2 linked regions of the Rhodopseudomonas sp. BAL398 genome follow. The protein of the gene in region 2 interacts with the protein of the main gene of each other region in a pairwise test. Links are inferred from orthologs where the notes say so. Each region holds a gene or a part of one and is shown on either strand. Other genes may lie near its edges.

Evidence for each region.
Region 1: the proteins of hflC (region 2) and ftsH interact in binary tests that used the Escherichia coli proteins (3 or more experiments, as listed by UniProt). The link is inferred for Rhodopseudomonas sp. BAL398 from one-to-one orthologs.

Annotation. Positions count from the first base shown.
Region 1 is NZ_CP133111.1:5,377,803-5,381,079, reverse strand. The notes cover bases 164-3,126. They hold ftsH (ATP-dependent zinc metalloprotease FtsH), read right to left. Parts: upstream 2,622-3,126; coding sequence 705-2,621; downstream 164-704. Other genes in these bases: tilS (tRNA lysidine(34) synthetase TilS), read right to left, coding at 2,831-3,126; RBJ75_RS25325 (ArnT family glycosyltransferase), read right to left, coding at 164-416. Also shown: more of RBJ75_RS25325, read right to left, coding at 1-163; more of tilS, read right to left, coding at 3,127-3,277. UniProt on the Escherichia coli protein: Acts as a processive, ATP-dependent zinc metallopeptidase for both cytoplasmic and membrane proteins. Plays a role in the quality control of integral membrane proteins.
Region 2 is NZ_CP133111.1:476,077-479,390, reverse strand. The notes cover bases 125-3,124. They hold hflC (protease modulator HflC), read right to left. Parts: upstream 2,126-3,124; coding sequence 1,124-2,125; downstream 125-1,123. Other genes in these bases: hflK (FtsH protease activity modulator HflK), read right to left, coding at 2,122-3,124; RBJ75_RS02195 (DUF2065 domain-containing protein), read right to left, coding at 749-949; RBJ75_RS02200 (Do family serine endopeptidase), read right to left, coding at 125-379. Outside these bases: more of RBJ75_RS02200, read right to left, coding at 1-124; more of hflK, read right to left, coding at 3,125-3,273.

The sequences.
Region 1 (3,277 bases), 4.9 Mb from region 2 along the record:
CAGACGGCCAGGGCCATACCCGCGAGCAGTCCCGCCCGCGGGCCGGCGATCATTCGCGCCGTGGCGATCGCCGCGCCGACACCGGCCACGCCGATCGTGGCGCTCATCAAATGCCGCAGGTCGAACAGATCAAGCGTCGAGACCTGATGCAGCAGCACCGCCGCGACGTCGAACAGGCCGCCATAGAGATAGAGATTGTCGAATTCGAACACCGAGCGATCGGAAAAACCGCTCTTGTAATAGGCGACGATCAACTCGCCGTAGCGCTGCTGGACCCATTCGTCATTAGTGATCGCGTAGTCGCGGAACGTCGCCAGCACCAGAATCGACAACAGTGCGAGCAGCACCAGCGATCCGAAATCATACGGATTGATCGCCGTCAGCCGGCGCCTGGTCCGCGCCCATTCCAACGCCATAGCGGATCGGACTCGCGGCAACCCGGCATTTTCGACCCGATCGCGGGCGAATGCGGTCACGGCTTAACCAAACACATCGAGGCACGCGTCGAGAACTGCAAATTCCATCGTCCCGTTAACGGTCCCAGCATACCCCATCCCAGAGTCCGCGAGGCTCTACGGCAACGGAACCGAATTGGCAATATGCAACGCAGCGCGGCGCGAATTGCCGGTCGGGGTGCACCACACAACAAAAACGCGGCGTCGCCGCCGCGTTTGTCGTTTTCGATGGCCGATGCGGTCGCTGGCTTACGCCTGCGGCTGCGGCTCCAGCCCGGCGTCGGGGCGTGGGCGCGGCTTGCCGGCGGGCGGCACCGCAGAGGTCCGCGGGCCGGCGGGCTCAAGCACCGATTCGCGTTTCGGCTTCTTGCCATTCAGAAGGTCGGTGATCTCGTCGCCGCTCAGGGTTTCGAATTCGAGCAGTCCCTTGGCCAGCGCCTCGAGATCGGCGCGCTTCTCGGTGAGGATCCTGGTGGCTTCGTTGTAGCCCTCCTCGACCAGCCGCTTGATCTCGGCGTCGATCTTCTGGACCGTCGCCTCGGACGCATTCTGGGTCCGCGACACCGACATACCGAGGAACACCTCATCCTGGTTCTCGCCATAGGACACCGTGCCGAGTTCTTCCGACAGGCCCCAGCGGGTGACCATCATTCGCGCCAGGCGGGTGGCCTGCTCGATGTCGGAGGAGGCGCCCGATGTCACCTTCTGGCGGCCGAAGATCAGCTCTTCGGCGACCCGGCCGCCCATCATGATGGCCAGCCGCGAGGTCATCTGCTCCAGCGACATCGACAGCTTGTCGCGTTCCGGCAGCTGCATCACCATGCCCAGCGCACGACCGCGCGGGATGATGGTGGCCTTGTGGATCGGATCGGTGGCGATGACGTTGAGGCCGACGATGGCGTGACCGCCCTCGTGATAGGCCGTCAGCATCTTCTCTTCTTCGGTCATGACCAGCGATTTGCGCTCGGCGCCCATCATCACCTTGTCCTTGGCCTCTTCGAATTCGGCCTGGGTCACCATCCGCTTGTTGCGGCGGGCGGCGGTCAGGGCGGCCTCGTTGACCAGGTTCATCAAGTCGGCGCCGGAGAAGCCCGGGGTGCCGCGCGCGATCACCTTGAGGTTGATATCCGGCGCCAGCGGCACCTTGCGGACATGGACCTTGAGGATCTGCTCGCGACCGACGACGTCGGGATTCGGCACCACGACCTGACGGTCGAACCGGCCGGGACGCAGCAAGGCGGGATCGAGCACGTCGGGACGGTTGGTCGCGGCGATCAGGATCACGCCTTCATTGGCTTCGAAGCCGTCCATCTCGACCAGCAACTGGTTGAGGGTCTGCTCGCGCTCGTCATTGCCGCCGCCGAGACCGGCGCCGCGATGACGACCGACCGCGTCGATTTCGTCGATGAAGATGATGCAGGGCGCGTTCTTCTTAGCCTGCTCGAACATGTCACGGACGCGGGAGGCGCCGACGCCGACGAACATTTCGACGAAGTCGGAACCCGAGATGGTGAAGAAAGGCACATTGGCTTCGCCGGCGACCGCACGCGCGATCAGCGTCTTACCGGTGCCGGGAGGGCCGACTAGCAGCACGCCGCGCGGAATCCGCCCGCCCAGCCTTTGATACTTGCCGGGGTCGCGGAGGAATTCGACGATCTCCTGCAGGTCCTGCTTGGCCTCGTCGACGCCGGCGACATCCTCGAAGGTGACGCGGCCATGGGCCTCGGTCAGCATCTTGGCGCGCGACTTGCCAAAGCCCATCGCCTTGCCGGCTCCGCCCTGCATCTGTCGCGACAGAAAGATCCAGACGCCGATCAGCGCGATGAATGGCAGCCAGGAGACCAGCAACGAGACGAACCACGGCACGTTGTCGCCAGGCGGCTTGGCGGTGATCGAGACCTTGCCGTTATAGAGGCGCGAGACCAGCGTCGGATCGTTCGGCGCGTAGGTCTGGAAGCTCGAGCCATTGGTGAAGGTGCCGCGAATCTCCGGACCCTGGATCACAACGTCGCGAACCTTGTTCTGATCGACCTCGGTCAAAAGCTGCGAGAACGAGATGTCCTGCGCGGCGGTGCGCTGGCTCGGGTTCTGGAACAGCGTGAATAGCGCCAGCAGCAGCAAGACAATAATGACCCAGAGGGCGAAATTGCGCAGATTGGCGTTCATCGGTATTCCTTCTTTGGCCGCGCGGATCGCGGCCTGGTGCCCTTGGGTGCGCCTCAAGGATAACCTTGGGCTGGCTTAAGTCCAATCTAGGTGCGCCCAGGCCCGCTGCCAAGGGAACCACCGAGGACTATTTAACGTACTATATTGCGCTTCCCGCTGAAATAGTGGCAATCGCGGGCAGCTTCGGCCTCCGTGGTTAAGCGGGCCGCTCAATCGCGCCGCCGCCGTGGCGGAGCCGGTTCGATGCGCAGACGTTCGGCTGTCAGCGTCACCAACGCACCGGCGAGGGTCTGTTTCAACCGGATTCGGCCCTTTGTCCGGCTTACCGGCCCGGTTTCCGCTCCGGCTTGCTCCAGCGCCGCCGCCAGCGCTTCGACCTTACCCAATTCGGCCTGTCCTTCATGGCCGATTTTGTTCACTGCGCGCAGCAGCAATCGAACCCGGATTTCGGCCGCCAGACCGGCAAACGCCCTGGCGTCAAATCCCGGCTTTGCGTCGCCATGCCCCTGCAGCGCCAGATAACGCTCGGCGCCGTCGGTGAGAAGCTCCAGCGCCGCGTTGGCGCGGGCGAATCGCGCCGCCAGCCGCGCCAGATTGCGCGAATCGCAGCCCTCGTCGGCCAGCAGCGGCATCAGGCCGCGCAGCCGCGGCCGGGT
Region 2 (3,314 bases):
CGGCGATGACGTGATTGTTGGTCACCACGATGCCCGAGGTATCGACGATGAAGCCGGAGCCGAGCGAGCTGGTCTTGCGCGGACCGGACTTGTCGCCGCCGCGGCGGTTCTTGAAGAAATCGTCGAAAAACTCTTCGAAGGGCGAACCGGGCGGCAGCTGCGGCGTTGCGCCCCGCTCGCTCGGAGCGACCTTGGCTTCGATGGTCTGACTGGTCGAGATGTTGACCACCGCGTCGATCACCTTCTCGGCGACATCGGCGATGCCCTCGGGGCCGCGCGCGCGCGCCGGCGCCGCGATCGTCGCCACGGCGGCGCCAAGGCAGAGCGCCGCCAGCAGCGGACGCAGGTGACGGCGGAAGGCGGGGGTCGCAGCGGACATGGCGGAAATCTCTCCTGGGAACGGGACGAAACGCTTGGCGAACGATCGACAGCAAACTCTGCGCCCGATCCGGGGATCGGCGCAAGCATCGGGTGGTCCTCGCGGCGCAGGCACGACCGGCAATAGCCGAGCTCATCCTTTAAGCCGATTCAGCAGCAAACCATACTGATTTCATAGTGTTCCGACGCCGACGGGAGGGGCGGACGGCATCGCGGAACCGGTCCTCACGCCTGCCTCACCATCCGCCGGATCATTACGGCAAAAAGCCGACGCGGTCGCTCACGATGGCGTTTGAAGCTGGCGGCGTTCGAGCTTCCGCCCGCTTCGGCGCCGACGACCTCGGCCGCCCCGCGCAGGGCGCGGCGGCGGTCAGTGCCGCACAACCCAGATCAGGATCAGGCCGGCGACGGCGGAGCCGATGCCGGAGAGCCGGAGAATATTGTCAGGGGTGGCCAGCGCGCTTTTCATCGCCCGCCGCATCCACGACGGCAGTGCCGCGAACATCAGCCCTTCGAGAACGAACAGAATACCAATGCCGATGAGGAGGTCGGCGAACGCAAAGGACCTCATGCAATTGATTCCTCTCCACGGCGAGCGACCCGCCGCGACGTGATCGAACGGCTGTATTTGACCGGTCCTGTCGACCGCTCTCGCTGGCCGAAGCGATGTCTCGTGGGGGTTCTAAAGCAGAGCGGTGCGGAACGCAAAATCAGCGTTCCGCACCGCACCGCAACACGCTTGCGATCAGGGCCTTGGGGCCGCGCTGGCCTCGGCCGGAACCGCCGGAGCAACAGGGGTGGCCGAAGCGCCCTTTGCGGCCGACGAAGCGGCTGGGGTGGCCGGAGCGGCCGTTGCGGCCGCCGGCTGGCCCGGCTGGCTGCCCGACGGATTGCCGAAGAACCTGAAGAAGTTCGAATCCGGCCGCAGCAGGAAACGGGTGTCGTTGTTCTTCAGTCCGTTCTCATAGGCCGTCATCGACCGATAGAACGCAAAGAAGTCCGGGTCCTTGCCATAGGCTTCGGCGAACAGCCGGTTGCGCTCGGCGTCGCCCGTACCCCTGATCTGCTCGGCCTGCGAATTGGCTTCCGCGACGATCACGGTAGCCTGACGGTCGGCCTTGGAGCGGATTTCCTGGGCCTTCTGTCCGCCCTGGGCGCGGAACTCGGCGGCTTCGCGTTGCCGCTCGGTCTGCATCCGCTGATACACCGCCTGACTGTTCTGCTCAGGCAGATCGGCGCGCCGGATCCGGACGTCGACCACCTGGATGCCGTAGCCGCCGGCTTCCTTGTCGAGCTGATCGCGGATCTTGTTCATCAAGGCTTCGCGCTGATCACGCACCACATCGATGAAGGTGACCTCGCCGAGCACCCGGCGCAGCGACGCATTGAGCAGCGTCGTCAGCTGGATGTTGGCGGCCGGGATCGAGCCGATGCTCTGATAGAACTTCAGCGCGTTCTTGATGCGATAGCGCGCGAAGGCATCGACCACGAGCCGCTTCTGATCGGACGCGATCACTTCCTGCGACGGATTTTCGAGATCGAGAATCCGCTTGTCGATGCTGATCACGGTGTCGATGAACGGCGCCTTGAAATGCAGCCCCGGTTCGGTGACGACGCCAACCGGCTCGCCGAGCCGCACCAGCAGCACCTGTTCGGTTTGAGACACGGTGAACACCGAAGCCCAGCCGACGACGATCGCGACGAACAAGACGATCAGCGCGACGATCCCTGTGATTCCGGTCCTCATCGGGTACCTCCGCTCTTCGGCTGCGGCTGCGCCGGTTTGGCCGGCGCCGCACTCTGCGGCGTCAGTTCGTTCAACGGCAGATAGGGCACGACGCTCTGGGAGCCTGCGCCACCGCCGTCATAGACCAGCTTCTGGGCGCCGCCGAGAACGCGCTCCATGGTCTCGAGATAGATCCGCTCCCGGGTCACGTTGGGCGCCTTCTTGTATTCGTCATAGACGTCGAGGAAGCGCGCGCTCTGGCCCTTGGCCTCGGCGACCGCCTGCCCCTTGTAGCCTTCGGCAACCTGCACGATCTGCGCCGCCCGGCCCTTCGCGTCGGGAATGACGCGGTTGGCGTAGGTCTGGGCTTCGTTCTGCAGCCGCTCCAGATCGGCGCGGGCCGCCTGCACGTCGCGGAACGAATCGATCACCTGCGACGGCGGATCGACCTTCTGCATCTGCACCTGCTGCACCAGAATGCCGGCGCCGTAGCCGTCGAGGATCTTCTGCATCAGATCCTGCACGCCGGCCTCGATCGTGGTGCGGGCGCCGGTCAGGATCGGCTGAATGTCGGAGCGGCCGATCACTTCGCGCATCGCGCTTTCAGCCACCGCCTTCACGGTGCCTTCGGGGTTCTGGATGTTGAACAGATAGTTGCCGACGCCATCCGGCTTGATGCGCCACAACACCGTGAAGTCGACGTCGACGATATTCTCGTCGCCGGTCAGCATCAGGCTTTCTTCCGGAACGTCGCGCGTCGTCGTGCCGCGCCGCGCCGGATCGTTGACGATGGTCATGCCGATGCTGATGGTCGAGACGCGCAGCGCCTTCGGCAGCAGCACGGTCTCGATCGGATAGGGCAGATGATAGTTCAGGCCCGGCTGCACCGTGCGCACATGCTTGCCGAACCGCAGCACCACGCCGAGCTCTTCGGACTGCACCCGGAAGAAACCGGACAGGCCCCAGATCGCCAGCGCGCCGACCAGCGCCACGGCGATGCCGATGCTGCTGAAATTGCCGCCCGGCAGCAGCTGTTGCAGGCGGTCCTGACCGCGACGCAGCAGATCCTCAAGATCGGGTGGTTTTGGCCCCGTTGATTGCGGACCCGAGCCCCACGGCCCCTTCGGACCAGACCCCCACGGGCCTCCGCCTTGATTCTTCCACGGCATTCAAAGTCTCCTTCGCACGGCCCAGAACCGGGCCGGCTTGT